One region of the Paraburkholderia sp. 22099 genome, then DNA from elsewhere that is predicted to be linked to it. Evidence: riboswitches for the same ligand, from Rfam matches in the RefSeq annotation. Region 1 holds a riboswitch; each other region holds the start of a gene.

Region 1 (7,539 bases):
GGTCTCGGCCGTGAGGCGTCGCCGTCATGGCAAGCCTGCCGCCTGAGCGGCCGACGATTTAGCCATGACGGCAAGTCAGCCGTCGCGGGAGGGCGTATCGGCGATGGCCGTGTCCGCTGCCGCCCACCCTGGCATGTTCAGGTAATAGCGGGTCGAGCGGCCGGCGCCCACCCTGGACAGCAGCCCCATGTTCTCGAGTTCGATGAGTTCGCGCGACGCCGTGGCCCGCGAGGTGTTGCCGACGCTCTCGTACTTGCGGGTGTTCATGCCCCCTTCGAAGCCCTTGGGACCGGCATCGAGCAGAACGTTGACGACTTTGCGTTGCCGGGTCGTGAGCACCTTGTCCCGATGGTTCATCCAGAAAACGGCTTTATCGAGCGTGGCGTCCACGACGCCGGATGCTTCCTCGCAGGACACACGCACCTGTTCGACGAACCATAGAACCCATTCGGTCACGTCGAGCTCGCCATGCTGGGCGCGCTCGAGCTGCTCGTAATAGTCGCGGCGCTTGTCGAGCAGGCGCTGCGAGGTACGAATCAAGCGGCTGACCTCACCGCTGTCGCGCGCCAGCACAAGGTCGATGAGGACGCGACCGATGCGGCCATTGCCGTCCTCAAAAGGATGAATCGTCTCGAACCACAGGTGAGCGAGTGCTGCCTTGACCAGATGGTCGTGCTCGGTCGTTGCGTTGAACCAGTCCAGGAACTGCTGCATTTCCGCCGGGACCTGGGCCGAGGCCGGGGCCTCGTAGTGGACCCGTTCGCGTCCAACGCGGCCGCTGACGATCTGCATTGGCTCGGCATGCTCGCGATAGGCCCCGACAAGGATTTTGACCATGCCTGAGTAGCCGGTAGGAAAGAGAGCCGCCTGCCAGGCGCACAAGCGCTCGTGTGTGAGCGCCGCTTGCCTTTGCCGCACCGCGTCATCCATGATGTCGAGCAGGCCTTCGACGCTCCGCGGCGCGTTGGGGCCATCCTGATTCCCGACGCCGAGTCGCCGTGCCACGGACGAACGCACGGCGGTGAGGTCGATGCGTTCGCCTTCGATGGCTGCCGTCGCGACCGCATCCTGGCTCCAGGCCTCGGCGGCGAGTTCGAGGCGCTGTTCGAAGCCGAGACTCGCCAGTTTGCCTTCAACGATGCCCTGAGCCCGGTGCGCGCGGGCCAGTTCGCCGCCGACGCGAATAGCGTCGTAGTGCATGCCGGGCCACGTGGACGCTTGCCAGATGAGAGGGTGGGTGGATGTCATGACGCTCGGTGAATATTGAGGCGATTACGGGCTCTAATCGACTCATATCGTGAGTCGAATACCAGTATAGCCGACCGTGAGGCGATTGCGCGCCTAATCGCCTCAAATCATGAGTCGATTAGGCGCGCCTCGCGCATCCTGCGACTCGCTTGCCGCTAACCCAGCGTCTTTTTGCCTTCCGTTTCAACTTCCGGCCAGCGGTTTTCAAACACGCAATCGGCGAGCGCCATGCGGCTAGCCCAGCGTTCGGTTTCCAGCATCGGCTGGTTGTAAAACGCCTCGACGTGCCCGAGACACAGAATCGCCACCGGCCGCGCGCCCTCGGGCATATGCAGCAGCGTGCGCACCACGTCGACGTCGAATAGCGACACCCAGCCCATTCCCAAACCTTCCGCGCGTGCGGCGAGCCACATGTTCTGGATCGCGCACGCCACCGACGCGAGATCCATCTCGGGCAACGTGCGGCGCCCGAAGATGTGCCGCTCGCGGCCGTCCATCAACGCCATCACCAGCAGTTCGCCGCAGTCCCGCATGCCTTCCACTTTCAGTTTCATGAACGCCTCGCGCCGTTCGCCGAGGGCGTCGGCGGTGGCGAGCCGTTCGCTTTCGACGGCTGCGTGCAAGGCTTCGCGCAACACCGGATCGGTGATGCGCGCAATCCGCCACGGCTGCATATAACCGACGCTCGGCGCATGATGCGCGGCGTCGAGCAGGCGCTGCAACACGGCGGGGTCGACCGGATCGCGCACGAAGTGGCGCATGTCGCGCCGCTCGTGAATCGCGCGGTAGACCGCCTCGCGCTCGGCGTCGTTAAAAGGCTTCGCCATGGAACAGGGCGGCCGCGAAAGCCGGGTTGGAGGGCCAATAAGCATGCATGTACGTCGCGACGATCGAACCGACGCGGAACACGGCCTCGCCGGGTGCGTCACCCTGTGGCCGGGTGGCCGAACGCAGCGGCGTGAGCGGCGTCGTCAGCTTCGAATAGTGGAACGTGTGGCCGGTCATCGGGCCGTGCACGCTGTCGATCTGTTGCATGCCGAGCGCGGTGAAGCGCGTTTGCATCGTTGCGTGGCCGGGCAGCAGGCCGAGCATTTGCGTGCTCACGCCATGCGTATCGGTGAGCTGTTCGAGCAGATACAGCATGCCGCCGCATTCGGCGACGAGCGGCTTGCCCGCCGCCGCATGCGCGCGGATCGTCGCGCCGCTGCGCGTGTTGCTTGCGAGCGCGGCGGCGTGCAGTTCGGGATAGCCGCCGGGAAGATAGAGGGCGTCGGCATGGTCGGGCAACGGATCGTCCGCGAGCGGCGAGAAGTACACGACCTGTGCGCCGAGCGCTTCCAGCAGCGTGACGTTGGCCGGATAGACGAACGAGAACGCGGCATCGCGCGCGATCGCGATCCGCTTGCCTTCCAGAAGACGCGGCGGCACGTCCGGCGCAGGCTCGCCGAATTCGACCGGCGGCGGCAGTTCGGCCAGCGCGGTGTTCGCGAGCGCATCGGCGGCACGGTTCAGCCGCGCGTCCAGGTCGTCGATTTCCGCCGCCTGATGCAAGCCGAGATGGCGGTCGGGCAACTCGATCTCGTCGTTGCCGCTGACGTGTCCGCACCAGCGTATGTCCGGCGGCAGCGCTTCCTCGAGCGTCCGCGCGTGCCGCGCGGAGCCGACGCGATTGGCGAGCACGCCGTAAAACGGCAGCTCGGGCCTGAATCGCGCGAGCCCGAAGGCGACCGCGCCGAAGGTCTGCGCCATCGCCTTCGCTGAAATCACCGCGAGCACCGGCACGCCGAACACGGCGGCGAGGTCGGCGCTGCTCGGCGTGCCGTCGAATAGACCCATCACGCCTTCGATCAGGATCAGGTCCGCTTCGGCCGCCGCCTGCGCGAGCAGCGTGCGGCAAGCGGCTTCACCGACCATCCACAGATCGAGCGACAGCACGGGCGCGCCGCTCGCGCGCGCGAGAATCATCGGGTCGAGAAAATCCGGGCCGGTCTTGAACACGCGCACGCGCCGCCCCAGCCGCCGATGATGGCGCGCGAGACCCGCGGTAATCGTGGTCTTGCCTTGACCCGAAGCCGGCGCGCTGATGAACAGCGCGGGACATGCCGTCGAGGTCGTTCCGTTCGGGAACGCCCCTGAAGAACTGCCCTCGGCGGGCGCTCCGGACGAAGTGCCTTTCGGCTGCGCCTCCGAAGCGCTCTTATCGGGGCTCGCGCTCATCGCTCAGAACTCCACGCCGCGCTGCGCTTTCACGCCTTGCTCGCGGTACGGATGCTTGACGATGCGCATCTCGGTGACGAGATCGGCGGCCTCGATCAACGCATCCGGCGCGTGACGGCCGGTCACCACCACGTGCAGCATCGGCGGGCGAGCGTTGATCACGGACAGCACCTCGTCGAGCGGCAGGTATTCGTACTTCAGCACGGTGTTCAGCTCGTCGAGGATCACCATCTGGTAGTCGCCGCTCTCGATCATCCGGCGCGCTTCGTCCCAGCCCTTGCGGGCGGTGGCGATGTCGGCGTCGCGGTTCTGCGTGTTCCAGGTGTAGCCATCGCCCATCGTGACGAAATCGCAATTGGCGATCGCGCCGAGAAAATCGCGCTCCGACGTGTGCAATGCGCCCTTGATGAACTGCACGACGCCGAGGCGCATGCCGTGTCCGAGCACGCGCACGGCCATGCCGAACGCGGCCGTGGTCTTGCCCTTGCCGGTGCCGGTGTTGACGATCAGCAAGCCCTTTTCGACGGTGGCGTTGGCCTGTTTTTTCTCGTGGCCTTCGCGCCGGCGTTCGGTCATGCGTTGATGCGATTCGGGATCGGTTTTCATGGAAGGTCCTGTTTCTCGGTGTCGTGGGTTGTCGGTTCGTGTTCGGTCCGGGCGATGATCGAGGCAATCGCCACGGTCACGCCGGCATGCGCGGTCTTGCGGACGAGGAGTTGGGCGTTGGGTACAGCCGACGCAGCCGACGCAGCCGACGCAGCCGACGCAGCCGACGCAGCCGACGCAGCCGACGCAGCCGACGCAGCCGACGCAGCCGACGCAGCCGACGCAGCCGACGCAGCCGACGCAGCCGATGCAGCGGACCCGGCCGACACGTTAGCCGCGCCGAGCAGCGCGCACGGCTCGCAAACGCCGTCCACGCCGAGATGCTCGCGTGCAACCGCCGAAGGCTCGTCTACAGGTATCGCCGCGATCTGCTCGGGGCTGAAGAGTGCGATCGGCAACGCGTGGCGTGCGCAGAATTCGAGCAGGCCTGCTTCGTGGGTTTTGCTGTCGATCGAGGCGATCGTGCTGATTTCGTCGAACGTATGCGACCCGAGCGCGGCACGCACGGCCGTTTCGATCTGCACGGCCGAGGTGTGCAACCGGCAACCGACGCCGACGCTCAGCGTTTTCATGGGCGCGCGCCGCGCCAAAGCCAGCGACGCGACGCCGCCGATCACCACGATCGCCGGCGAGCCGAGCCCGGCGCGAGACACCGTATCGGCGAACTCCCCGAGCCGCGCCAGCGCATGCCGTTGCTCGGGCCGCGTGGCCGATTCGATCGCGGCGCACGGCGTATCAGCGTTCATGCCGGCCGCGAGCAACGCCGCGACGATATCGCTCAAGCGCCGCATGCCCATGTAGATCACCAGCGTCATGCGCGTGGCGACGAGCGCGGCCCAATCGGGCTCGCCGCTGCCGGCGCTATGTCCGGTGACGAATACCACGCCTTGCGCATGATCGCGATGCGTGACCGGAATGCCGATCGCCGCGGGCGCCGCGATGCCCGCCGTGATGCCGTTGATCACGTCCGCGTCGATGCCCGCTGCTTGCAGCGCCTGCAATTCCTCGCCGCCGCGCCCGAACACGAACGGATCGCCGCCTTTCAAACGCGCGACGCTGCGCCCGGCCCGCAGATGCGCGAGCATCTGTGCGACGATGCCGGCCTGCGGCGTGGACGGATGTCCGCCGCGCTTGCCGACGTAAATCACCAGCGCGTCGGCGCGCGCGAACTGCAATACGTCGGGATTCACCAGATCGTCGACCAGCACCACGTCGGCTTGCGCGAGCGCGCGGGTTGCCTTGAGCGTCATCAGTTCGACGTCGCCGGGGCCCGCGCCGATCAGCCACGCGCGGCTCATCGCGGCATGCATGGCGCGCGCCATGTCGTGACGGACGGGAAGGGCCGAAGCGCCAGGAGGGCGTGCGAGCCGGCGGAAAGGGAAGAACTCATGCGGTGCTACGGATATCAGGCATGACGTAATGCGCCGCTTCACCAAGATACATGCAAGCGGGGACCACGCCGTGCTTCAGCGCCATCACATCCGTCCCTCGCGGATTCCGGCGGCCGGCAGCGTGACGTTCGCTGCCTCCGCGTCTGGCCGGTATCCGGGCTGGCGGCCTCATGCGCTTTGCCTTCCCGTCCGCATTCGTCGGACAGTGGCATCGAAAACGCATGCGCGGCGCTATAAAACCCATCGAGCGCCGCAGGTCGCTTACCGTTGCGGGGACAGCACAGGTTGAGCGCGGCAAGCGCGGCCTGTTTCCCGTTTAACTGCACACGCGAATGCATGTGCGGGCACCAAACGCGCGCTTACGATAGCACATGACGCCCCATCCGATAAGCGCCTCCGTCCTCGCGTTTTCTTGACTGCGCCGGGTCGCGGGCCTACACTCGCACGCACTTTGGTGCTCGTGTGCGCGCTCCTGCGCATGCAGTTAAACGGGAAACAGGGCGCCCGCCTTCAAGGACCGGGTCAACCTGTGCTGCCCCCGCAACGGTAAGCGAAATGCGGTACGTCACGTACCGCGGAGCCGGCTTCGATGTCCACGCGCAAGGCCGCGTCGGCATACAACCACTGGGCGAGAAATCACTCGCACGGGAAGGGGAAGCGGCGCTTTCGCCAGCCCGGATACCGGCCAGAGCACGCAGGACGAACGCCGCGGGGATGCGGCATGCGTTCATGACCTCACCCCGCTTGCTGTCTTTCCCTGTTGCAGCAACGCCGTCGATCGAATGGACCTCACGATGCAAACTCAAATGCGCAAGATCCCCGTCACCATCGTCACGGGCTTTCTCGGCAGCGGCAAGACCACGCTGCTTCGGCACATTCTTCGGCATGCGGGCGGCAAGCGCATTGCGGTGATCGTCAACGAGTTCGGCGAGCTCGGCATCGACGGGGAAATCCTCAAGGGCTGCGGAATCGGTTGCGACGAAAACGGCGTCGAAACCGAAGGGCAACTGTATGAACTGGCGAACGGTTGCCTGTGCTGCACCGTGCAGGAAGAATTTTTTCCGGTGATGGAAAAACTCGTCGAGCGCCGCGAGCAGATCGATCACGTGCTGATCGAAACGTCGGGCCTCGCCTTGCCCAAGCCGCTGGTGCAGGCGTTCAACTGGCCGCAGATCAAGAACAGCTTCACCGTGGATGCGGTGGTCACCGTAGTGGACGGCCCCGCCGCCGCGAGCGGCCAGTTCGCCGACAACCCGGCCGCCGTGGATGCGCAACGCAAGGCCGATCCGAATCTCGATCACGAATCGCCGCTGCACGAACTGTTCGAGGATCAGTTGTCCGCGGCCGATCTGGTGATTCTGAACAAAACCGATTTGCTCGACGACGCGCGGCAAAGCGCCGTGGAAGCGCTCATTCGTGAAGAGATTCCGCCGCAAGTGAAGATCGTGCGCGCGCAGATGGGCCAACTCGATCTGCACACGTTGCTGGGTCTCGAGGCGGCTTCGGAAGAAACCATCCACTTGCGCCACGATCACCACGGTTCCGCCGACGACGCCGATCACCACCACGACGAATTCGACTCGGTGGTGGTGCAGGCGAGCGCGCCGTCGCGCGAAGCGGTGATCGCCGCGTTGCAAGGGCTGGTCGAAACGAACACGATTTACCGCGTCAAGGGTTTCGCGGCTTTGCCGGGCGCGCCGATGCGTCTGGTGATCCAGGGCGTGGGCCGGCGTTTCGATAGTTATTTCGATCGGCGCTGGCAGGCGCATGAAACCGATGCGGGACTGCAAAGCCGCTTCGTGCTGATCGGCGAGGACCTGGATCAGCACGCGCTGCAACGCGCATTCGACGCGGCGCTCGGCGTGGCGTCGAGCGCCGAAGCGCAACAGGCGTAAGCGCCCATGCATCTGCTGCGCACCACGCCGGGTGGTTTTGTCGACGACACGCAAGGCGTGATCCGTATCGATCAGCGGCCCGCCGATATCGTGGTGCTCAGTTCCGCCGACACCACGCTGTCGCTGCTCGCCAGCGTGTTTCCTCGTCTCGGAGACGGCTTCCCGAGCGTGAGGCTCGCGAA
Region 2 (7,539 bases), on a different contig from region 1:
GATCGTCGTGACTGAGCGCGCAGCCGAAATCGTTCGACATCGCCGCCGCGAGCGCCGAGCAGCGCGTCGACGGACTCGACATCAACACGCGCGGCGCCGGCACCTGCAACGCGGCGAGCCGCAAGGCGAGCGCCGCCGCCGACACGTCGGCATCCTCGACGAGCGCGACGTCGCTTTGGCCGTAACAGACGCCGGCATCGACCACGACGGCGGGGTGACGAATCAGGACGATATCCATGCGAGCCCCATGAGATAGATGCTCAATTCGAAGACCTGCTGCGCGAAGCCGAGGCAATCGCCGGTATAGCCGCCGAGTCGTCTCACGAAATAACGGCCCATTGCGAAGCGCAGCGCCACCAGGACGAGCAGCGTCACGGCCGCGAAACGCCAATCCGCTGAAGCAGGTCCATTCGGCCACAGCAACCACGGCAAACCGAATATGGCCGCACAAAGCAACGCGGGCGCGGAGAGGCGCTGCGCGACCGGTTTGGCCTTGCCTTCGGCGCGCACGTAGTCGAGCGTGGCCAGATAGCTGATCGCGAATGCGCGGCTCGCCGCGTGCGCGCCGATCATCAGGCCCGCGGCGCGCATCGGCGGCAACGCGGCAAGCGTTTGCCACTTCAGCGCCAGGGCGATCACGAGCGCGATCGCGCCGAACGCGCCAATGCGCGAATCGTGCATGATGCGCAGCACGTTCTCGCGCGTATAGGCGCCACCGAACGCATCGACGCAATCGGCGAGACCGTCTTCGTGAAACGCGCCGGTGACGAGCAGCGACGCGGCCATCGACAACAGCACCGCGACGCCCGCTGGAAACACACGCAGCGCCGCGAGATAGACCAGCGCGCTCGATCCGCCGACCAACAAACCGACGAGCGGAAAATAACGCGCCGCCGCATGCAGATAGTGCGGCTCATAACCGACCCAGCGCGGCACGGGCACGCGCGTGAAATAACCGAGCGCGGTAAAGAAATAGCGCAGTTCGGCGAGCGGATTCATGAGTGGGCCGGAGGCAGGTTTCGAAATGACCGATCACGCATCGCGATTCGCGACGCCGGCCGATTCGAAGCTCGCCATCTCGTTGACGAACGCCGCCGCCGCGCGCAGCAGCGGCACCGCGAGCGCCGCGCCGGTGCCTTCGCCGAGGCGCATATCCAGCGACAACAACGGCTGCACGCCGAAATGATCGAGCATGCGCCGATGCCCCGCCTCGTTCGACGCATGCGCGAACACGCAGTACTCGCGCACGTTCGGCGTGAACGCATCCGCGACCAGCAGGGCCGAACTGGCGATGAAGCCGTCGACCAGAATCGTCATGCGCGCTTGCGCCGCCGCGAGATACGCGCCCGCCATCATCGCAATCTCGAAGCCGCCGAAGGTCGCGAGCACGTCGAGCGGATCGGAGGAAACGGCGTGACGGGCGAGCGCCGACGCGAGCACGTCGCGCTTTTTCGCGAGCCCGGCGTCGTCGAGACCGGTGCCGCGGCCGACGCATTCCTCGATCGGCACGTTGCACAAACGGCTCATCAGACAAGCGGCCGACGAGGTGTTCGCAATGCCCATCTCGCCGAACCCGATCACGTTGCTGCCGAGCGCCGCGTGATGCCGCACGCGCGCCGCGCCCGCCTGCATCGCGGCCAGCGCGTCGTCGCGGGTCATCGCGGGTTCACACGCGAAGTTGCGCGTGCCGGCCGCGACCGGAATGTCGACAAGACCTTCCGACGACGGCAACGGTGTCGCAATGCCGGCGTTGACCACTTCGAGTTCGATGCCGGCAACGCGGCTCAATGCGTTGATCGCCGCGCCGCCAGCCAGGAAGTTCGCGACCATCTGCGCGGTCACCGCTTGCGGATAGGGGCTCACGCCTTCATCGGCAATGCCGTGGTCGCCGGCGAATACGATCAGCGCCGGGCGCTCGACGGTGGGATGCGTCGTGCGCTGAATCAGGCCCATCTGGCGCGCGAGCGCCTCGAGCCGTCCAAGACTGCCCGGCGGCTTGGTCTTGGTGTCGATGATGTGTTGCAGGTCGTCGCGCAGCGTTTGATCGAGCGGTTCGGCTTCGAATAATCCCGACGAGCGTGGCAAGGAAGTCATAAGGTTTTTTAAAAGGAAGGTTTTGACAAAGCGCTCAGCGCGGCGCGGGAATCAGCGCCTCGTGTTCGCCGTCGCGTATCAGGATCAACGGATAGCCGAATGCGCGGCTCGTCAGCGCGGGGGTCAGCACGTCGTGCACCGGTCCGGCGTAAGCGCCGCCGTCACCGTCGAGCAATAGCGCATGGGTCGCGAAGCGGCGCGCGAGGTTCAGATCGTGACAGGAAAACAGCACTGTACGCCCAGGCTCATGCGCCCACCCGCCCAGCGCTTCGAGACAATCGATCTGGTGGTGCAGATCGAGATGCGACAGCGGTTCGTCGAGCAGCAGCAACGGCGCGTCCTGACATAACACCGCGGCGAGCGCCACGCGTTGACGCTCGCCGCCCGAGAGCGACAACACGTCGCGCGTGGCGAATGCGGCGAGGCCCAGCAACTCAAGCGCGGCATGCGCGGCGTCGCGATCGGCCTCGCGCTCCCAGCCCCAGCCCGTCAGATGCGGGAAGCGATTCAGCATCACGATGTCGAGCACGCTCGCACTGAACGCGTTCGCTGCGCTTTGCGGCATCAGCGCGCGGCGTTGCGCGAGCGGCAGCGGTTGCCAGTCGGCCAGGCGCACGCCGTCGAGTTCGACCTGACCCGCCGACGGCTGCAACAGACCCGCGAGCGTGGCGAGCAGCGTCGTCTTGCCCGCGCCGTTCGGGCCGGCGACGCACCAGAGTTCGCCTTCGTAGAACGTATGCGTGAACGCTTCGAGCAAGGTGCGCGTGCCGGCACGCAAGGTCAGACGTTGCACGCTGAGCGCGGCGTGGGAGGCGTCGTGTGCTTTCATCATCGGCGCCTGTGCAGCAGCATCCACAGAAACACCGGCACGCCGATGATCGAGGTGATTACGCCGACCGGCAACTGCGCCGGCGCTATCGCGGTGCGCGCGATCAGATCGGCGCCCATCACCGCGACGCCCCCGCCGAGCGCCGCGGCGGGCAGCAGCATGCGCTGATCGTTGCCGAACGCGAGCCGCAGCATATGCGGCACCACGAGGCCGACAAAGCCGATCGTGCCCGCGGTGGTCACCGCCGCGGCCGCCGCCAGCGACGCCACCAGGTACACGCGCAAGCGCAGCGGCACCACGGCGACGCCCAACGCTTGCGCGGCGGCATCGCCGCGCAGCAGCACATTGAGCCGCGGCGCGGCGGGCACGATCGCAAGCAGCGCGACGGCGAGCACGGCGAGCGCCGTCCACGGCATCGCACCGCCGTTGAGATCGCCGGTCAGCCAGAACAGCATGCCGCGCAAGCGATTGTCGGGCGCGAGGTTCAGCAGCAACGTGATGAGTGCGCCCCAGCCCGCCGCGATCACCGCGCCGGTCAGCAGCAAACGCGGCGACGTATCCTGCGGCTCGCCGCGCCACAGTTCGCGCCGTGCGAGACCGAGCACCAGCAGGATCGACACGAACGCGCCGGCGAATGCGCTGGCGTCGACGATCCACCACGCGCCACCCGCGATCATCGCGACGAGAGCGAACGTCGCCGCGCCGCCTGACACGCCTAACACGTAGGGTTCGGCCAGCGGATTGCGCAACAGCACTTGCAGCAGCGCGCCGGCCAACGCGAGCAACGCGCCGCATGCGAAGCCCGCCAACGCGCGGGGCAAACGCAGCGTGCGAACGATCTCGGCGGTCAGATCGGCGGACCCGCCATGCGCCGTGGACGAGGGCATCAGCGCCGCCAACACGCGGCCGGGCGCAAGCGCCACGCTGCCTAGTGCGAGCGACGCCATCAACACGACGAGCGCGACCACCGCGAGCGCGAGCCAGATCGCGGCGGCACGCTTCGCGTTCATGACGCGAAGCGTGCTCGTGGTTGGGGTGGTCGAACTCGAACCGCGGTTCATCGGCGCGTGCTCATGCGGGAACGTTCGTCACTGCTGCTGCCAGGCAACCGTGACATACGCACCGCGCCTGGGCGAGTTATACGAGTAGGCCGTTTCATAGTCCTTGTTCAACAGGTTATGGATTTGCGCGGCCACGTACCACGCTTTCGTGATGTTGTAGCGCGCCGACAGATTCACCACGCCGTAGCCGCCCAGCTTGCCGCTGCTATCCTCGCGCGCGCCGCTCACGATCCACTCGCCGCCCACGCGCCAGCCGGCGATGCTGCGATTCACCGCGAGCGATCCAAAACGCCGCGCGCGCCGCAGAAGGTCGGCATCTTTGTCGAGGTCGACGGGATTTTGCAGCGTCAACGACGCACGCACGTCCGTCTTGCCGACATGGCCGCTCCACGATCCTTCGAGTCCCTGCACCTTCGCATGCCCGACGTTCTCGGCCAGATAGATGCCGGGCGTCACCTGCTGATAATCGATCAGATTCGAATAGCGCGTCTGGAACGCGCTCAGGCGCATCACGCCGAGCGCGTTCGACGCGTACTGCAACGCGGCCTCGATCGAATGACTGCGCTCCGGCTGAATCGACGCGTTGCCGCTGTACGGATAGTACAGATCGTCGAAGCTCGGCGCGCGAAACGAATCCGAATAGCTTGCAGTCGCCTTCCAATGGCCGGTGATGTCGAAACCGTAGCCGAGATAGTAACTGTTCGCTCCGCCGAAATCGGAATACTGGTCGCGCCGCACATTGGCCTGAATCTTGTTGCGCCCAAAGCGCCCCGTATAGCCGACGAAACCCGAATCCACATGACGATCCGGTGCCGCGAACGTATCCGAGTCGAGGCTTTGATCGAGATGCTCATAGCCCACCTGCAACTTCTGCTGCGCGGCGAACGCGAAATCGTTCTGCCACGTGTACTGGCGATTGTCGGTATCGAAGCGGCCGTTATAGATGCCGTTGGTCTTCGACACGCTGCGGTCGTCGCCTTCGGAGACGATGAAGTGCGTGGTCCACCAATCGGTCAGCTTGCCGTTCGCGAACACCGACATCTGACGCACCTTGCTATACAGATTGTTTGAATCGGTCGGCACGCCATACGCGTTGTCGTAACTGTTGTTGCCGTTCGACTGGAAATACGTGACGCCCGCGTTCCATTGGTCGTTGAACCTGTGACGCAGCGAAGCCGAAATGCTTTCGTTCAGATAGCCGTTTGCGTTCGGATTGGCTTGCGGCGCCTCGCGCGGATTCAGCGACGAGAAGCCGTCGTCCTTCGAACGGGCGAGCGACAGGTTGAAGGTGGTGGCGCCGTCCTTATCCAATGCGCCGTTCACGCCGGCCTGCTGCGTCTGCGTGTGATAGCTGCCGTAGTCCACCGAAAAGTTGAAACGCGGCGGATGGTCGCCGCCGTCTTTCGTGAACACCTGCACCACGCCGCCGATCGCGCCCGAACCGTATAGCGCGGACACGTTGCCGTTCACCACTTCAACGTGATCGATCTGGTCGAGCGGGATCTGCGCGAGTTGCGATGTACCGAGGCTCACCGAGTCGACCCGCACGCCGTCGATCAGCACCAGCGATTGCGTCGACGACGCGCCACGCAAAAACAGACTCGTGGTCGAACCAGGACCACCTGTACGCGAGATTTGCGCGCCGGGGGCAAGTTGCAGCAGGCCGGGCAAGTCGGTCGCGGTGCTGTCGGCGATGTCCTGCTGATCGAACAGCGCCGTCGGCGGAATCGCGTCGGCGAGCGCTTGCGGGCCACGCCCCGCCGTGACGACCACCGGCGACAACACGATGGGCGATGAACCTGCAGCCGCGGACGAGGTGGAAGAAGACGCACCGGAAGAGGTGGAAACAGCAGCGGCCTGAGCGTGCACGACGAGCGGCACGCCCGCAAAAACGAGCCACGCCGCGCGAGCGATGGGGGACAGCATGGGATGACATTCCTGTGGGTAACGTGCGCGGCCCGCTTCCCCGCAGGCCGATGCGTAACGAGGCGCCCGCGCTTTTCAACGTTTTCGCGGACGTTCCTCTCCCTCTGGCCGGTATCCGGGCTGGCGACACATCGATCCCGCCTTCCCACGCGTGACGCGCAGTGGCACACTCGCACGTTCAGCTTCGAACACGCGATCAGGACCGACCTGCATGATGAATGCGGTCGCTTACCGTTGCGGGGGCAGCGCAGGTTCGCGCGTTCTGGCGAACGACGCGCCCTGCTTCCCGTTTAACTGCGCGCACTGTGAAAGCGCGCGCGGGCACCAGAGTGCGGCCAGTTTAGGAGCGGCCCCGGAGCCCGTCAAGAATCGTTGATCGTTGCGCGATCTGTTCGGTTAAGTGCGGGTTATTGTCCGATGCGCGAGTACTTTTTCATCATATGGTCGATCAATGCCTGCATAAAGCGAGGTTGTTACGTCTCGAAACGAGACAAATGTCGGAACCCGCGATATTCCGCGCTAAAATGCGATGTCTTTAGAGGACGCAGCACATGCTCACCGAACTCGAAACACTTTCACAGAACATCGGCAAGCTGATCGCGATCAGCCAGCGCCACAACGAAGCGCGCCTCGCGCTCGAAGAGCAGCTCGCCCAATCACGCGCCGAAGTCGAAGCCACGCGCACGGAACTTGCAATGCTTCGCGAGGAACGCGATGCGCTGCAAGCGGAACGCGACGCACTGTCGGCCAAGATCGACGACGCCCAGGTGCGGCTGAATGCGATTCTCGAGAAACTGCCGCGGGCACGCGCGCACAATGAGCCGGACAACCAGCTCGATCTGCTCGAGCCCGCTCAGCATCAAGCCGAAACCGGGAGCGACGTGACCCGCCACGGAGAAAACGCATGACCACGAAGCAGATCGAAGTGTCGATTCTCGGCGTGCCCTATCGTCTCGCCTGCTCGGCTGAAACAGAAGGCGCACTGCTTGAAGCGGTCGCGCGTGTCGACGCCGAAATGTCGAAGATCCGCAATAACAGCAACGTGCGCGGCACGGATCGCATTGCCGTCATGGCTGCGCTGTCGCTGGCATCGGAACTGCTTAAGCTGCAAAGCAGCGTGCGGCACGGAGAAGCATTTCCCGCTGAGGAAATCCGGCGTACAATGCATCAAATGAACGAGCAACTGGGTACTGTGATCGAGCAGTACAGCATGCAATAATTATCTAGTGGCCGGTCGCGAGATTGGCTGCGGATTCAAGCGAAGTGCATGAGCGGTAGTCAACAAGACTCGGCAAACGTTTGAATTCCATCGTTTTAGTTTCATCGGTTTAGCTTCCCTGCCTGGTTCGCCAAGGTCATATATTCCTTGAACCAATGCCATGTGCACGGTTGCGGAAATTTGTAGCACGGGCGTGCGCGTCACTCTGTCTGATGTACCCGAAGTGTTGCTAACTGCGACCAATTCTGAACCCCCGGTTCAGGATGCCGGCCTAGCGGCTAAGGCGGGGACCTTATTTGGAACGGCATCGGACTTCGGTTCGGTGCCGTTTTTCTTTGGGCCTCGATTTTCTTCCGCATCTTCAAACCCTTAACGTTCCAATTCGATTCATGCGCTACTGGCTAATGAAG
Region 3 (7,539 bases), on a different contig from region 1:
ATAGCCGCTACGCAGCGGCGCGGGTTGTTCGGGCGTTTCTTCGCGCATTACGGTTGTCGCCGTGATTCGGATGACGTCGCGATGGCGGCCGTATCGGTTTCACGCGCGGCCTTCGTCACGTCCAGCAACGTGATCGGCAACGCCTGGCGCCACGTATCGAAGCCGCCGAGCGGTTGCGCGTCGGCCAGCGCGATGCGTGTGAGCGTGCCGCCATGTTGCTCGCGCCAGGCCGCGAGCGCCGCCTCGCCTTGCAAGGTGACCGCGTTGGCGACCAGCCGGCCGCCGTCGCGCAGACGCGCCCAGCACGTCTCCAGCACGCCCGCCGCCGTCGCGCCGCCGCCGATGAACACGGCGTCCGGCGCCGGCAGCCCTTGCAGCGCTTCGGGTGCGCGCCCGGCCACGAGTTGCAGACCCGGCACGCCCAGCGCATCGCGATTGTGCTCGATGAAACGCTGCCGCTCCGCGTGCCCTTCAATCGCGATCGCGCGGCAGGTCGGATGCGCGCGCATCCATTCGATGCCGATCGAGCCGCTGCCCGCGCCCACGTCCCACAGCAATTCGCCGGGCGTCGGCGCGAGGCGCGCCAATGTGATCGCGCGCACGTCGCGCTTGGTCAACTGGCCGTCGTGGCGGAAAGCGTCGTCGGGTAAGCCGCAGGTCAGCGGCAGACGCGGCGCGCCTTCGGTCGCGCGGCATTCGAGCGCGATCAGATTCAACGCGGCGACATCGGGAGCGGACCACTGATCGGCGCGGCCGTCGATGCGACGTTCCAGCTCGCCGCCCAGATGTTCCAGCACGATCATGCGGGTCGCGCCGAAGCCGCGCGCATTCAGCAGTTCGGCCAACGCCGCGGGCGTGCGCCCATCGGCGCTCAACACGAAGACGCGCGCGCCGTCGTGCAAATGCGCGTTCAGCGCGGGCAGCGGCCGCCCCACCAGCGACACGGTCGCGACCTCCTGCAACGGCCAGCCGAGCCGCGCCGCCGCCAGCGACAGCGACGACGGCGCGGGCAGCACCCGCAACTCGCCGGCCGGCAACTGCCGCGCGAGCGTCGCGCCGACGCCGAACAGCATCGGATCGCCGCTCGCCAGCACGCATACGGAAGCGCCGCGCTCGGCCAGCAACGGCGCGAGATCGAACGGCCGCGGCCATGCCGCGCGGCGCGCGGCGAGGCGCGCGGGCAGCATCGCCAGATGACGCTCGCCGCCGTAAATCACCGACGCCTCCAGCAACGCACGCCGCGCGGGCCGTCCCAAACCGGCGAAGCCGTCATCGCCCATGCCCACCACCGTCAGCCACGCAGGCATGCATCCATCCTCATTCTGTGTCTTCAAATCATGCGCTGTGCCACGCCGGTCAAAGCGTCCAGCCTCGTTGTGCTGTCCGAAAAAAGGCATAATACAGCCGCCGGTGCCCTTCGGGGCCGAAGAGGGAACACAGTGCCACTGTGGCTGCCCCCGCAACTGTATGCAGCGAGTCCGTTTGCGCTCCGCGCCACTGGTTTCACCGGGAAGGCAGCGGCGGACCATGACCTGCCAGCCAGGAGACCTGCCGGCGAGACTGTTCGTGCCAGCCTGCATCGGGCGGGGTGTACCGATGCCGCAGCAATGCCCGCCTCACGGCTTGCTCGGGCTTTCGCGCGACGCTAAACCCGGTGTCCGTCTTGAATCAAGTTTCGCCCTCCACCGTTTTGCCCGACGCGGCCCCAGCGCCACGGCCCTCGGCGTGTCCGGGGCTGCTGCGCATCGTCGCCGCGCGCGACGGCGGCATCTGCCGGATCAAGCTGCCTGGCGGCGAGTTGAGCGCCGCGCAGGCCGAGGCGATTGCCGAGGCGAGCGCGCGGCATGCGGCCGGCGTGATCGAGTTGACCAATCGCGCGAACCTGCAGGTGCGCGGCGTGCGTGGCGGCGAGGCAGCGGCGTTGAGCGCGGCGTTGGTGGCGGCGGGGCTTGGGCCCGATGGAGCGGCGCCCGACGCGGCGGCTGGTTCGGATGCGATGGCGAAGCGCGCCGCGCCGGCTTCCAACTCGCTCCGCGCGGCGGCCGCCGACGACGTGCGCAACGTGATGATCAGCCCCGCCGCCGGGCGCGATCCCTTCGCCTTGTTCGACACGAGGCCGCTGTGCGCCGAACTGCTGGCGCTGCTGCAAGGCGAAGCGCGCTTCGCGGCGTTGTCGCCGAAATTCGCGCTGCTGGTGGATGGCGGCGAGCGCCTGGCGAGGCTCGATCATCCGCATGACGTGTGGCTCGCGGCGTCGCAAGTTCGTGACGGTGTGCGGTTCGTGTTCGGTCTTGCGGGTTGCCCGCCAGCGGTGGCGTTACCGCAAAACCCGGCTGCCGGTTGCGATGACTCGACACAAGCTCGTCGCGTGGACGACGCAGGCGCATTAGCCGCCGTGTCGTCATCGCAAGTCCCTGCGCTTGTCCGCGCGCTGCTGCACTCGTTTCTCGACCTCGCCGCCGCCGACGCCACGCGCATGCGTCACCTGCTCGCCGCGCGTTCCGTCGACGCCGTATTGCAGCGCGCGCAAACGTATGTCGATTTCCCGCTGTCACGCGACGCGTCGCTCGCGTCCTGGCATCGCGCGACACCGGCCGATGCCGCGCGTCGTCTCGGCGCGCACGCCCAACGCACGACGGAGACCTGGCACGTAGGCGGCCAGCCGCCGCTAGGCCGCCTCGACGCCGCCACCCTGCATGCCCTCGCCGCGCTCGCACGACAGCAAGGCAACGGCACGCTGCACGTCACGCCGTGGCAAAGCGTGCTGCTGACCGACATCGCGGCGCACGCCGTGCCAGCCGTGCTGACCGCACTGAACACGCTGGGCCTCGCCTGCGATGCCACGCAAGCCATCACGCGTCTGATCGCCTGCGCGGGCTCGCCAGGCTGCGCGAAAAGCCTCGCCGACACCAAGGCCGACGCACTGCGGCTCGCCGCGCGCTTGCCCGAGAACGTCGAGGTCCATCTGAGCGGCTGCCCGCGCTCGTGCGCCGCCGCGCATCGTGCGCCGTACACACTGCTGGCTGTGTCGCCCGGCACTTACGACCTTTATCGACGCGACGACGGCCACTCGGATTTCGGCCAGTGCGTCGCGCGCCAACTGACGATCGACCAGGCCGCCGACCTGCTCGACCACCTGGCCCGGAGCCCATAGATGCTTGATTACATTCGCGACGGTCAGGAGATCTATCGCCAATCCTTCGCGACGATCCGCGCGGAAGCCGATTTATCGCGCATCCCCGCGGACCTGGAAAAACTCGCGGTGCGCGTGATTCACGCGTGCGGCATGGTGGATATCGTCGACGCCCTGCAATTTTCCGCAGGCGCGGGCACCGCGGGCCGCACGGCGCTCGCGCAAGGCGCGCCGATTCTCTGCGATGCCGGCATGGTCGCGCAAGGCATCACGCGCGCGCGGCTGCCCGCGAACAACGAAGTGATCTGCACGCTCACCCACGACGACGTACCGGCGCTCGCTCGCGAACTCGGCAACACGCGCTCGGCCGCCGCGCTCGAATTGTGGCGTCCGCGACTCGCGGGCAGCGTCGTCGTGATCGGCAATGCGCCGACCGCGCTCTTTCATTTGCTCGACATGCTCGATGCCGGCGCGCCGAAGCCCGCGCTGATTCTCGGTTTTCCGGTGGGCTTCGTCGGCGCGGCCGAATCGAAGGCGCTGCTCGCGGACGACAGCCGCGGCGTGCCCTACGTGGTGGTGCACGGCAGACGCGGCGGCAGCGCGATGGCCGCCGCCGCCGTGAACGCGCTCGCGACGGAGGTCGAATAAATGACCGTGCAAGGACGTTTGTTCGGACTCGGCGTCGGCCCCGGCGACCCTGAACTCATCACGCTGAAGGCGCTGCGTCTGCTGAAAGCGGCGCCCGTGGTCGCGTATTTCGTCGCGAAGGGTAAGAAAGGCAACGCGTTCAGCATCATCGAAGCGCATTTGCACGACGCGCAGCAGCATCTGCCGCTCGTGTATCCGGTCACCACCGAAGCGCTCGAACCGCCGCTCTCGTATGAAGCGATCATCGCCGACTTCTACGACACGGCGGCGGAGATCGTCGCCGGTCATCTCGACGCGGGCCGCGACGTGGCCGTGATTTGCGAGGGCGATCCGTTTTTCTACGGCTCCTATATGTATTTGCACGACCGGCTCGCGGCGCGCTACGAGAGCGAAGTCGTGCCCGGCGTGTGCTCGATGCTCGGCGGCGCCGCCGTGCTCGGCGCGCCGCTCGTCTATCGCAACCAGAGCCTCTCCGTGCTCTCGGGCGTGCTGCCCGAGGACGAATTGCGCCGCCGTCTCGCCGATGCCGACGCCGCCGTCGTGATGAAACTCGGCCGCAATTTCGACAAGGTGCGGCGCGTGCTGGGCGAACTCGGTCTCGCGCGGCGCGCGCTTTACGTCGAGCGTGCGACGATGGGCAATCAGCGCATCGTGCCGCTCGCGGAAGTCGATCCGATGGCGTCGCCGTATTTCTCGCTGCTCGTCGTGCCGGGGGAAAAATGGCAAGGATGACGCCACCCGCGATCGTGATTCTCGGCGCGGGCGCGTTGACGACCGCGCGGCGCATTCAAGCTTTGTACGCGGATAGCCAGGTGCATGGGTTGCAGGGACGCGTCGCGGCCGATGTCTCGTACAGCGAACTCGGCGCGCATCTGCGCGAGTTGTATGCGCGCGGCACGCCGATCGTCGCGTTGTGCGCGGCGGGCATCGTGATTCGTTGCGTCGCGCCGTTGCTCGCGAACAAGGGCGCGGAGCCGCCGGTGCTGGCCGTCGCGGAGGACGGCAGCGCGGTCGTGCCCTTGCTCGGCGGTCTCGCCGGCGTCAACGTGATGGCGCGCGTGATTGCCGCCGCGTTGGCCGTGTCGCCGGCGATCACGACGAGCGGCGAATTGCGCTTCGGCACCTGCGTGCTCAATCCGCCCGAAGGCTATGCGCTCGCCGATCTCGGCCAAGGCAAACGCTTTGTGTCCGATCTGCTGGCCGGCGAGAGCACGCGGATCGAAGGCGAAGCGCCGTGGCTCGACGATGCGCAGTTGCCGCGCTCGGCATCGGCGCGTCTCGCGATTCGCGTGACGCCGCGAGCGTGGAGCGGACGTGATGACGAACTGGTGATTCATCCGCGCAGTGTGGTGGTGGCGGTGTCGGGTGCGGGTGCGGAGATCGAAGCGCGCGTGCGTGAGGCGCTGGATGCGCAGGGTCTTGCGGTGCTTTCTCTCGCGGCGTTGCTGGCTTCGTCTGAACACATGGCGGACCAGGCGCTCGCTCAGGCCGCCGCCAGTCTGAACGTGCCGCTGCGTTTCACTCAAACGCATCCCGAAGACGGCGAGCGGCCCAGCAACCTGCTGCATGCCGCGCTGCGCATTCCCTACGAAACGCTGCATGACGACGCGACTAGCGGCGTCGCGCTCGCAGTGGCGCCGTTGGCGATCGATCCCGACACGATCGGCCGCGCACGCGGCCGTCTGACGGTGATCGGCCTCGGCCCCGGCAGCGCCGATCTGATGGCGCCCGCCGCGCGCGCGGCGCTGAACGAAGCGACCGATATTCTCGGCTACGACACCTACGTGAAAATGGCCGGCCCGTTGCGCGCGGATCAGCGCGTGCATGGCACCGACAATCGCGAGGAAATGCAACGCGCGCGTCACGCGTTCGAACTGGCGAGCATGGGACGCTCGGTGGTGATGGTGTCGTCCGGCGATCCGGGCGTGTTCGCGATGGCCGCCGCGGTGCTCGAAGCGCTCGACGCCGAGCGGAACGCGCAGTGGCACGCGGTCGACCTGTCGATCGTGCCGGGCGTGTCGGCGGCGATGGCCACCGCCGCGCAAGCCGGCGCGCCGCTGGGTCACGACTTCTGCATGCTGTCGCTGTCCGACAATCTGAAGCCGTGGACGATCATCGAAAAGCGTCTAAGGCACGCGGCCGAAGCCGATCTGGTGATGGCGTTCTATAACCCGATCTCGCGCGCGCGTCCGTGGCAACTGGATAAGGCGCTGGACATCGTGAGGGAATATCGCGCCGCGACCACCAAGGTGGTGCTTGGCCGCGATATCGGCAGGCCGGGCGGCACGCTGCGCACGATCGCGCTCGGCGAACTGCGCTCGTCCGACGTGGATATGCGGACGATGGTGATCGTGGGCTCATCGACCACGCGGGGCTTCGCCAAAAACGCCGAAGGCGGCGAATGGATTTATACCCCGCGCTGGTACGAGTGAATCGATCCAGATAACGGGTGGGGTGGCCTATGCCGCCGCCTTCAGATCGTCGATCGCCCGCTGCCTCACGCCCAAGTCGTCCCACAACTCGGGATGGCAGGTGAACACCAGGATCTGATGGCGCGTCGCCGCGTCGATCAGCGCGCGCTTGATGGCATCGCGCCGCGCGGCGTCGGTATGCACGGCGGCGTCGTCCAGCATGAGCAAGGTCGGCCGGCCCGATGCCTTAAGCAGATCCGCATACGCGAGCCGCGTCAGAATGCCGAGCTGTTCGCGCGTGCCGAAGCTCAGCGCGTCGAGCGTATCCGCGCGGCCATAACGATCCAGTGTCGCGGGACTCAGATCGTCGCCGAGCGCGATGGTCGATTGCGGAAAAATTCGCCGCAGATAATGCCCGAGCCGCTCGGTCAACGGCGCGCGCAGTTGCGCCACCGCCGCGTCGCGTTCGTCGACCAGCACTTCGTCGAGCAGGCTCAACGCGCTGGCCCGCAAGCTGAGTTCGTCCTTGCGGCGCGTGGCCTGTTCGACGCGCGCCCGCACCGCCGCGAGACGCTCGCCGAGGCCGGAGGCGCCGACCGTCTCCAGTTGACTGCGCAATTGCGCGATCCGCACTTGCCGCTCATGCTGCTCGCCGCGCGCGAGTTCCGCCGACGCGCGATAGCGCTTCGCCTCGGCAGCCGGATCGTCGAGGCGCGCGGCTTCCAGTTCGCGCTCGCGTCCCTCGCGCTGCTTCCTCAATGCATCGACCTGTACGCGCTGCTCGATCATTTTCGTCTGCCATTGCGCGCGGTGGCGGCGGAACGCTTCGTCGTTCAACTGCGCTTCCTTGCGCTGCAATTGGGCGGCGAGCGAGTCGGTCGTGGCTGTCGCGGTCGATCGTTTTTCCGCCGACTGCGCCAGCAGTTTTCTGGCGGCTTCCCATGCATCGCGCGCGATCTCGGCGTTGCGGCGCGCTTCGTCGAGCGGCGGCGCGGCGGACACATCGGGCAGCAACGCCAGCCGTTCATTCGACGCCTGCCAGCGCGCGCTAGTGGAAGCCAACGCCGCACGCAGCGCGTCGATGCCCTGCGGCGCGTGCACTTCGAGAATCTTCGCCTGGCTCTTCTGTTGCGCGACGAGCGCCTTCCACTGTTCATGGCGCGCTTCGGCCTCACCGAGCGATGCCACGCCCAACGCCTGCAACAACTGCGCATGACCGGCTTCGAGCGAGGCAAGCTCGGATAACCGCGCCGGCAAATCGGAGACGCCCGGAATCACGCGCAACTCACCGAGCGCGCCGAGGCCGATCAGCTTCTCCTCGTCCAGACGCAACACGCCCGCGCCGCT
Region 4 (7,539 bases), on a different contig from region 1:
AATGCCGATGCATCCGCCCAATGTAGCCGCGCCCTGCATGAAGTTGGACATACGTGACCCCGTAACGTGTAGTTGAGGCACGTATTTAACCGTAAGTGAAAGGCAAAAGAAAGCTTGTCAAAAATAAACCGTAAGCCGCATGCGCGCTCTGGTCGCCGCGGTGGGAACGGCTTTGGCGAACGCCGAGGGGCTTGGGCGCGGAGCGCAGCGTGATCGCGTGGGTCGCTCAGGCCGCGAGCCCGAGCCGCACGGTCCGCGCCAGGTCGTCGAGTTGGAAGGGCTTGCGCAGGATCGTGCAGCGCTTCACGGCCAGGCCGGAGATATCCACGTCCGCATAGCCGGTTGCGAGGATCACCGGCAGATCCTCGTGCATCTTGCGCGCAGCGGCGATCACGTCGATGCCGTTCATGCCCGGCATCGCGAAGTCGACCATCAGCAAGTCGGGCTTGTCGTCCTGCAAGCGGTTCAGGCCGGCGGGTCCGTCCGCGGCTTCGGTCACGGTATAGCCGAGCATTCGCAGCGACTCGACCAGCATCGCGCGGACCTCGCCGTCGTCCTCGACCACCAGCACGCGTTTTTCGCCGACAGCGTTCGCTTCCGCATCGGCTGTCGCTTCGGCTCGCGAGTCCACGCGTTCGCGCAGCGGCAGCCACACTTCCACGGTCGTGCCGACGCCTTCCTCGCTGAAGAGACGCGCGGTGCCGCCGGCCTGTCTCGCGATGCCGTAAACCTGGCTCAAGCCGAGTCCGGTGCCCTTGCCGATCGGCTTGGTGGTGAAGAACGGATCGAACACGCGCGAGACGACGTCGGCGGGAATGCCCAAACCGGTATCGACCACTTCGACCACCACGTAACGGCCTTCCCCGAGTGTCGGATCGGGCGCCGCGCGTTCCTTCACGCGAATGCTGAGCTGGCCGCCGCCCGGCATCGCATCGCGCGCGTTGATCGCGAGATTGAGGATCGCCAGTTCGAGCTGATTCGCGTCGGCCTGGGTCCACATCTCGTCGCCGTGGAACTCGGTGGCGTAGTGGATGCCGGAACCGAGCGAGACGGTAATGATGTCGCGCATGCCTTGCAGCAAGGCCACCACGTCCACCGCTTTCAGATCGAGGTTGCTGTTGCGCGAGAAGGCGAGCAACTGGCCCGTCAGCTTCGCGCCGCGTTCGGTCGCGCGCCTGACGGTGGCGGCCATCGCGCGAATGCGCTCGTCGTTGGCGACCCGCCCGATCAACTCCGCGTTGACCATGATGACGTTCAGCAGATTATTGAAGTCGTGCGCGATGCCGCCGGTGAGTTGCCCGAGCGCTTCCATCTTCTGCGATTGGACCAGCACCGCCTGCACCTTGGCGCGCTCGTGTATCTCCGTCATCAGCCGGTTGTTGGCGGAGGCGAGCTCGTGGGTGCGCTCGGCGATGCGGCTTTCCAGCGAATCGTTCAGATGCACCAGCGCCTCTTGCGCTTCCATGCGTTCGGCCAGATGCCGGCGCGACTCGTATTGCCGTGCGCGCGCCCGCAGCGAGGACGCGACCGCGCGCCGCAGCGTTTCCGAATTCAGCGGACGTTCGAGCACCACCACGTTGCCGAGCCGCTCGAGCACTTCGAGTCCGCGAGCGGAGCGATGCCCGACGCGATTCGCGGCGAGCAGGATGAAGGGCAAGTCGGACCATGCCGGCTGCCGTGCGAGCCAACCGAACAGATGCGAGGCGTGGCCGTCCGCGAGTGCTTCCTCGGCAATCAACGCGCTGCCCGCGCCGGCGTCCAGCGCTTCGGTCAGCGCGTCGGCATCGCGGCAGACGACGCAGGCGCGCTCGTCTTTATGCAGGACTTCGGCGATCACCTCGGCGTCGCGGCCGAACGGCGCCAGGATGAGAACGCGCTGCTCCATGACCTCACTGCCCGGACGTGTCGATGAGGTGATCCCGCGCGCCGAGCAGGGCCGTGGTGCCACGGTACGCCGGCAGGCCGGAGAGCACGCCCTCGAAGTCGCGCAGCGCTTCGCCGACTTCCACGCCGCCGTGCGCGAGCCGGAACTGGCGGATCGAGCGCTCGTGTTCATTGGCGCGGCTCTTGACGGCGGTGACCGCCGTCAACACTTCGCCGTGATGCTCGAAGTAGCGGAACAGCACGACCACGTCGCTGAGATAGCTGATGTCGATATCGCTCTGAATTTCGCCGATGATGCCGTGCTGACCCAGCACCAGCATCGTGATGATGCCCTGCTGGTTCAGGTAGCCGAGCAGCTCATGCATTTGCAGCAGCAGGTAGCGCTCGCCGGGCATCGCCTGGAGATAGGCGTTCAGGCTGTCGATCGCGACATACCGGGCGCCCTTGTTTTCGACCGACTGGCGCACGTCGGTCGCGAATTCGCCGGGCGAGATTTCCGCCGGATCGATCTGGCGCAGCGTGAGCAGGCCGCTTTCGACGTGCGGCGCCAGATCCATGCCGAGCGCCGCGCAGCGGATCATCAGCGTGGTGAGCGTTTCGTCGAATACGTAGTAGACGCAGCGCTGGCCGCGTTCGAGCGCCCTCAGCAGGCACGACACGACGGTGGTGGTCTTGCCCACGCCGGACGGTCCGATCATCAGCGCATTGGTGCCGGGGATCAGGCCGCCGCCCAGCAGCGCGTCGAGGCCCGGCGTGCCCGTGCTGAGCGGGTTCGGGTCGAATTCCGCGTGATGTTCCGCAGCGACGAGGCGCGGATACACACGAATGCCGCCGGTGTCGAGCGTGAAGTCGTGATACCCCTCGCGGAACTTGATGCCGCGCATCTTGGCGATGCGCAGCCGCCGCCGGTTGCCGCCGTAGTCGTGCACGATGTTGTCGAGGCTGATCACGCCGTGCGCGATGCTGTGCAACTGCACGTCGCCGGTGTCGGAGGTGTTGTCGTCGAGCAGCAGCACCGTGCATTCGCGGGTCGCGAAAAAGCGCTTGAGCGCGAGAATCTGCCGCCGGTAGCGCAGCGGGTTCTGCGACAGCAGACGCAGTTCCGAGAGACTGTCGAGCACGATGCGGGTGGGCTTGACATCATTGACCTGTTGAATGACGTTGCGCACGGTCTCGCCGAGTTCGACTTCGGCCGGGTGCAGCACGGACTGCTCGTATTGCGGGTCGAGGCCCTCGTCGGAGAGCAATTCGAGAATCGAGAAGCGGCTGAGATCCCAGCCGTGGCTGTCCGCCACCGAGATCAGTTCGGAACGGGTCTCGGAGAGCGTGATGTAGAGGCCGGCTTGCCCTTCGTCGACACCCTTGAGTAAAAACTGCAAGGCTAGGGTAGTTTTACCTGTGCCGGGCGCGCCCTCGATGAGATACATGCGGCGGGGCGTGAAGCCGCCACCCAGGATGTTGTCGACCCCTTCGATCCCTGATGAAAGGCGGGCCGGCGTGTCGGTGACAGGTTTCGTTGACATGGCTTGGCGATTCACGTCGATTGAGTGGCGGCATTTGGTGGGCCGGTACGGCGGGCGCGCAAGATGCGTGCCCAACCCTCGCGTGCCTCGGTCCGAGCGCCACGGGTACGGACAGTGCTGTCAGCCTCTCGACCGCTTTCAGGGAGCGCGCCGACATGAACCCCGCCCGTTTCCTCGCCGCCACGTTTGCCGCTGCGTCGCTAGGCGCCGTGCTGCCCGGCAGCGCGAGTGCCGACGATGCGCCCAGTCCGTGCGCATCGCTCAAACGCATCGTGGCGGCTGCGCCAGGCGGCCTGGCCTCGTTGACGCCCGACGACGGCAAGGGCGTCGCGCAACCTTACGGCGACGATGCGCAATGCTCCGCGAGCGGCGGCAGCTACCAATGCACGTGGACGCCGCATCATGACGCCGGGTCGAGCGCGGACGCGCTGCAGGCCGTCGCGGCGGATATCGCGTCGTGTCTGCCCGAAGCGACCCACGATCAGAATTCGCCGGGACGTCAGCACTTTTATTTGGGCGCGCCGGGTAAGCGGACCGAAATCACGCTGGCGCCGGCGGGTTCAGCGAGGCTGCGCCTGGTGGTGTCGGGTCAATGAGCGGCAAGCGGGCCGATATGCGTGGATTTCAAATCCGACGGCGGGCGTCGCGCTGGTGTTGTCAGTGCGACGCGGGCCACCATGTCCAGCCGCGCGATGAACGCCGTAATTCGACCGCCGACAGCGGGGCGATTTCGATGCGTGGAAATACGGCGGGCGATGCTCCGAGTGCGTGAACGAGCGCCGCGCGAATCACCGGAGCGTGCGTAATGGCGACCACGTTGCGCGGGTTTTGACGCGGGGCGCTTGTTGTACCGGTCGTTCCTTCGCTGATCGCGCCGTCCAGCGCATCGAGCCATTCTCCCAGGCGCTTCACGAGTTGACTGAACGACTCGCCGCCGTGCGCCGCGAAGTCGGGATCGCGCAGCCAGGCAGCGAGGTGCTGCGGCGCTTCATTCGCGAGATCGGCGAGGCGGCGTCCCTGCCAACCGCCGTAGTCGATCTCCGCCAATGCTGTGTGGACCGTTGCGGCGAGGCCCAACGCCAGCGCCGTATCGCGCGCGCGAACTGCGGGGCTGACGAAGACTGCGGCGGCGTCGGCAATCGCCAGGCGCTGGCGTGCGGCCTGGGCTTCGGCGAGGCCGCGAGCGTCGAGCGGATCGTCGGCGGGAAAGCGGCCCGCGCGCATGGCGGGGGTCGATGCGTGGCTGACCAGTAACAGCCTTGTGTCCATTCGATGACTTCCATAGAGGTACGCCAAGGCGGAACGCCCGCATGGACGCGTTGCGCTACCGAGTGCCGGAGTTTAGCGCGTAGAATAGCGGCACTGCGAAGTGCGGAAGCCGGTGAGAGCCCGGCGCGGTCGCGCCACTGTAATCGGCATCACGAGCCGAAAGCCAGACCTGAGCTTCGCAGCCTTCCTTTGCAATCGACTATCGGGGCGCGCTACCCCCAGGAGATGTCCATCATGACCGAAGCTGTTTTCGATCCCGCGAACCCGCCCGCCGCTCAACCCACGCCGATTCCGCTGCGCGAGTTGTTGCCTTGGGTCGTGTTCGGCGGCCTGCTGCTGTTGCTCGCGCTTTACTTCGTTGGGGCGGAACAGGGCGCCACGTCGCTGGTGCCCGGCATGTACGTGCATGAGTTCGTGCACGACGGTCGCCATCTGCTCGGCTTTCCCTGCCACTAACGGAGTTCGACATGGTTGGTAAGTTGTTATTGCGCGGGATGCTCGCAGGCATCGCCGCGGGACTGCTCACGTTCGGCTTCGCCCGGCTCGCGGGCGAGCCGCAGGTCGATCAGGCGATTTCCTTCGAGGAAAAGGCCGCGGCCGCGGCCGAGGGCGGCGAGGCGCATGAACACGAAGACCTCGTTAGCCGCGATACGCAGGCGGGCCTGGGGCTGTTGACCGGCGTGGTCACGTATGGCGCGGCGTTCGGCGGATTGTTCGCGCTCGTATTCGCCTACGCCTATGGACGGGTGGGCGCATTGAGCGCGCGTGCGTTGTCGGCATGGCTTGCGCTCGGCGCGTTCATCGCGCTGGTGATCGTCCCGAACATCAAGTACCCCGCGAATCCGCCGGCGGTGGGCGACCCCGACACGATCGGAACGCGCACCGGCTTGTTCTTCCTGATGATCGCGATCTCGCTGACCGCGATGGTGTTTTCGCTGAAGGTGCGGCGTCGCGCGGTAATGAAACTGGGCGCGTGGAATGGCTCGATCGTGGGCGGCGTGGTGTTCGTCGCGATCATCGCTGCCGTGCAATTGTCGATGCCGACGATCAACGAAGTGCCGGCGGCTTTCCCGGCCGTGCTGCTGTGGAAGTTCCGCGTCGCGGCGATCGGCATGCAGGTGATCATGTGGACGACGATCGGACTGCTGTTCGGCGCGCTGGTGGAGCACAGCGGATTGACGCGGGTAGGCGCGGGGCGGGCGGCGGTGAAGTCCGTTTGATGGTTTTCTGTTGGTGAAAAGTGTGGGCTCCGTCGCCCCGGTTGACGTATGCCTGTAGCCCGCCTCGTGCGGGCTTTTTATTGCCTGTGTGGGCCAACTGGTTACCACCGTCCTCGCAGCTTCGCTGAACTAGTCGCCAGGGCTTCGAGGGCTGTTCGACGCCACAGCGTACGCCCTACGCGCCCCAACCCGTAACACCCAATCGAACACCCCGCGCCTTTCCCCGACCGGCTGGGTCAGCCGCTCAAACAATTGCGCAACGGCGCCATCGAGTTGCGCAAGCACTGGCGCCTGAGCCGCCGCCTCCAAATCGAAAACCGGCAATACCGACACGCGCTCATCCAACCCGCCGTCCACAGAACCAGTAGCCGCACCGCTATAACGCGCGATCAACGAATCAAGCCGCGCCACGATCGATTCCACATGCGCCGCGCGCACATTCGCGGCATTGAGCGCCACTTCACCCGACACCCCGCGCCGAGCAGAATCACTCAACACCCGCGCCCAATGCAAACAGCACAGCAGCGATCCGGTGGCCAACTCGACACCAGAATTCCACGCCACCACGCGCTGCATTTGCAGCGGCTTCAGCGCGATTCGCAACTCATGCCAACCGCGATCGAGCTTGCGCATGGCGACAGCCGCATCCGCCGCCAGCGCAGCGGACCCGCCCAGCCGCACGACCTCGCGCAACGCACCCAGCACAGCCGCAAGCCTCATCTCCACATGACGGCTCGCCGCGAGCGGCATCATCAGGACCGCCACCGCGAACGACACGAGACAACCCACCAGCACTTCCTCGATCCGCAATTCGACCAACGGCCCCATCGCGAAGCCCAACTCGCCATACACCAGTCCGACGAGCACGGTAATGAAGAACACGCCCGGCACATACGCGCTCAGGATGTAATAAGCCCAGCCGAACACGCAGAGCACCATGGCGGCCACGAGCAGCATCGGCGAATCGTGCAGCGGCGCGACGAGCAACACGCTGGCGAGCGCGCCGGCCAGCGTTCCCGCCAGTCGCTGCGCACCGCGATAAATCGTGTCCGCGCGTGAGCGTGTGCCGAGAAATACCACGAACGTCGTGATGACCGCCCAGAACCAGCGCTCGGGAGACAGCGAGTGGCCGATCAGCATCGCGAGAAACGCGGCTGTCGTGGCGCGGGTGGCGGGCAACCAGCAGAGCCTGGCGCGCAGGTCCGCGAATCGTTGCACGGCTGAGACCGGAGCGTCGCCGGACGCAGACTCGAAGCGCCGCCGCGCTCGACGATGCGCGATCTCGTCGAGCCGCTCAATCGCGTGACGCAGCACGTCCGCATTCGCTTGCCCGCGGCCATACGCAGACACCGACACCAACGCATGCTGTCCCGCCGCGACTTCCACTTCGACGATGCGCTCGCGAATCGTGTCGGCATCGGGTGGGTTCAGCAACGCCAGTTGTTCTTCGAGCGCGAGCGCGGCTTCGTTCAACACCGAGAGTCGTGCCGCATCCGGCGCATGCAGCACGCGCGATGCGCGCAGCGTCACCGTATGAATCGCAAGCCGGAAACTGGCGGCGGGTCGCGTCGGCACGATCGCGCGGCCGACCAGCGCGACCATCAACGGGCCGAAAGCGGAGAGCAACAGCGATTGCACGAGGT

Evidence for each region. Region 1 has a riboswitch for cobalamin ahead of cobW (cobalamin biosynthesis protein CobW). Riboswitches for the same ligand answer to the same signal wherever they lie in the genome.
Region 2: linked by a shared signal. The riboswitch ahead of ACTJLC_RS24185 (TonB-dependent receptor plug domain-containing protein) and the one ahead of cobW (cobalamin biosynthesis protein CobW) in region 1 are both predicted to bind cobalamin.
Region 3: linked by a shared signal. The riboswitch ahead of cobG (precorrin-3B synthase) and the one ahead of cobW (cobalamin biosynthesis protein CobW) in region 1 are both predicted to bind cobalamin.
Region 4: linked by a shared signal. The riboswitch ahead of ACTJLC_RS13555 (CbtB domain-containing protein) and the one ahead of cobW (cobalamin biosynthesis protein CobW) in region 1 are both predicted to bind cobalamin.

Annotation. Positions count from the first base shown of each region.
Region 1 covers NZ_JBQEPU010000038.1:22,200-29,738, forward strand. The annotation lists gene ACTJLC_RS27485 (DUF4136 domain-containing protein) at 1-14, shown strand, start outside; gene ACTJLC_RS27490 (Fic family protein) at 76-1,248, opposite strand; gene bluB (5,6-dimethylbenzimidazole synthase) at 1,404-2,075, opposite strand; gene ACTJLC_RS27500 (cobyrinate a,c-diamide synthase) at 2,059-3,465, opposite strand; gene cobO (cob(I)yrinic acid a,c-diamide adenosyltransferase) at 3,469-4,071, opposite strand; gene ACTJLC_RS27510 (cobalamin biosynthesis protein) at 4,068-4,643, opposite strand; partial or broken gene cobA (uroporphyrinogen-III C-methyltransferase) at 4,662-5,369, opposite strand; cobalamin riboswitch at 5,591-5,829, opposite strand; cobalamin riboswitch at 5,898-6,166, shown strand; gene cobW (cobalamin biosynthesis protein CobW) at 6,257-7,357, shown strand; gene cobN (cobaltochelatase subunit CobN) at 7,364-7,539, shown strand, end outside.
Region 2 covers NZ_JBQEPU010000029.1:12,391-19,929, reverse strand. The annotation lists gene cobC (alpha-ribazole phosphatase) at 1-238, opposite strand, end outside; gene ACTJLC_RS24205 (adenosylcobinamide-GDP ribazoletransferase) at 223-999, opposite strand; gene cobT (nicotinate-nucleotide--dimethylbenzimidazole phosphoribosyltransferase) at 1,033-2,094, opposite strand; gene ACTJLC_RS24195 (ABC transporter ATP-binding protein) at 2,129-2,926, opposite strand; gene ACTJLC_RS24190 (FecCD family ABC transporter permease) at 2,923-3,984, opposite strand; gene ACTJLC_RS24185 (TonB-dependent receptor plug domain-containing protein) at 4,012-5,910, opposite strand; cobalamin riboswitch at 6,000-6,254, opposite strand; gene ACTJLC_RS24180 (ATPase) at 6,462-6,818, shown strand; gene ACTJLC_RS24175 (cell division protein ZapA) at 6,815-7,129, shown strand; RNA gene ssrS (6S RNA) at 7,242-7,423, shown strand; gene ACTJLC_RS24165 (EVE domain-containing protein) at 7,519-7,539, shown strand, end outside.
Region 3 covers NZ_JBQEPU010000010.1:105,882-113,420, reverse strand. The annotation lists gene ACTJLC_RS12210 (cobalt-precorrin-5B (C(1))-methyltransferase) at 1-48, opposite strand, end outside; gene ACTJLC_RS12205 (bifunctional cobalt-precorrin-7 (C(5))-methyltransferase/cobalt-precorrin-6B (C(15))-methyltransferase) at 48-1,307, opposite strand; cobalamin riboswitch at 1,392-1,570, shown strand; gene cobG (precorrin-3B synthase) at 1,655-3,154, shown strand; gene ACTJLC_RS12195 (precorrin-8X methylmutase) at 3,155-3,781, shown strand; gene ACTJLC_RS12190 (precorrin-2 C(20)-methyltransferase) at 3,782-4,513, shown strand; gene cobJ (precorrin-3B C(17)-methyltransferase) at 4,510-6,213, shown strand; gene ACTJLC_RS12180 (AAA family ATPase) at 6,241-7,539, opposite strand, start outside.
Region 4 covers NZ_JBQEPU010000012.1:19,984-27,522, reverse strand. The annotation lists gene ACTJLC_RS13575 (ATP-binding protein) at 227-1,885, opposite strand; gene ACTJLC_RS13570 (ATPase domain-containing protein) at 1,890-3,407, opposite strand; gene ACTJLC_RS13565 (hypothetical protein) at 3,563-4,003, shown strand; gene ACTJLC_RS13560 (histidine phosphatase family protein) at 4,065-4,676, opposite strand; adenosylcobalamin (AdoCbl) riboswitch at 4,753-4,891, shown strand; gene ACTJLC_RS13555 (CbtB domain-containing protein) at 4,911-5,132, shown strand; gene ACTJLC_RS13550 (CbtA family protein) at 5,144-5,896, shown strand; gene ACTJLC_RS13545 (FUSC family protein) at 6,026-7,539, opposite strand, start outside.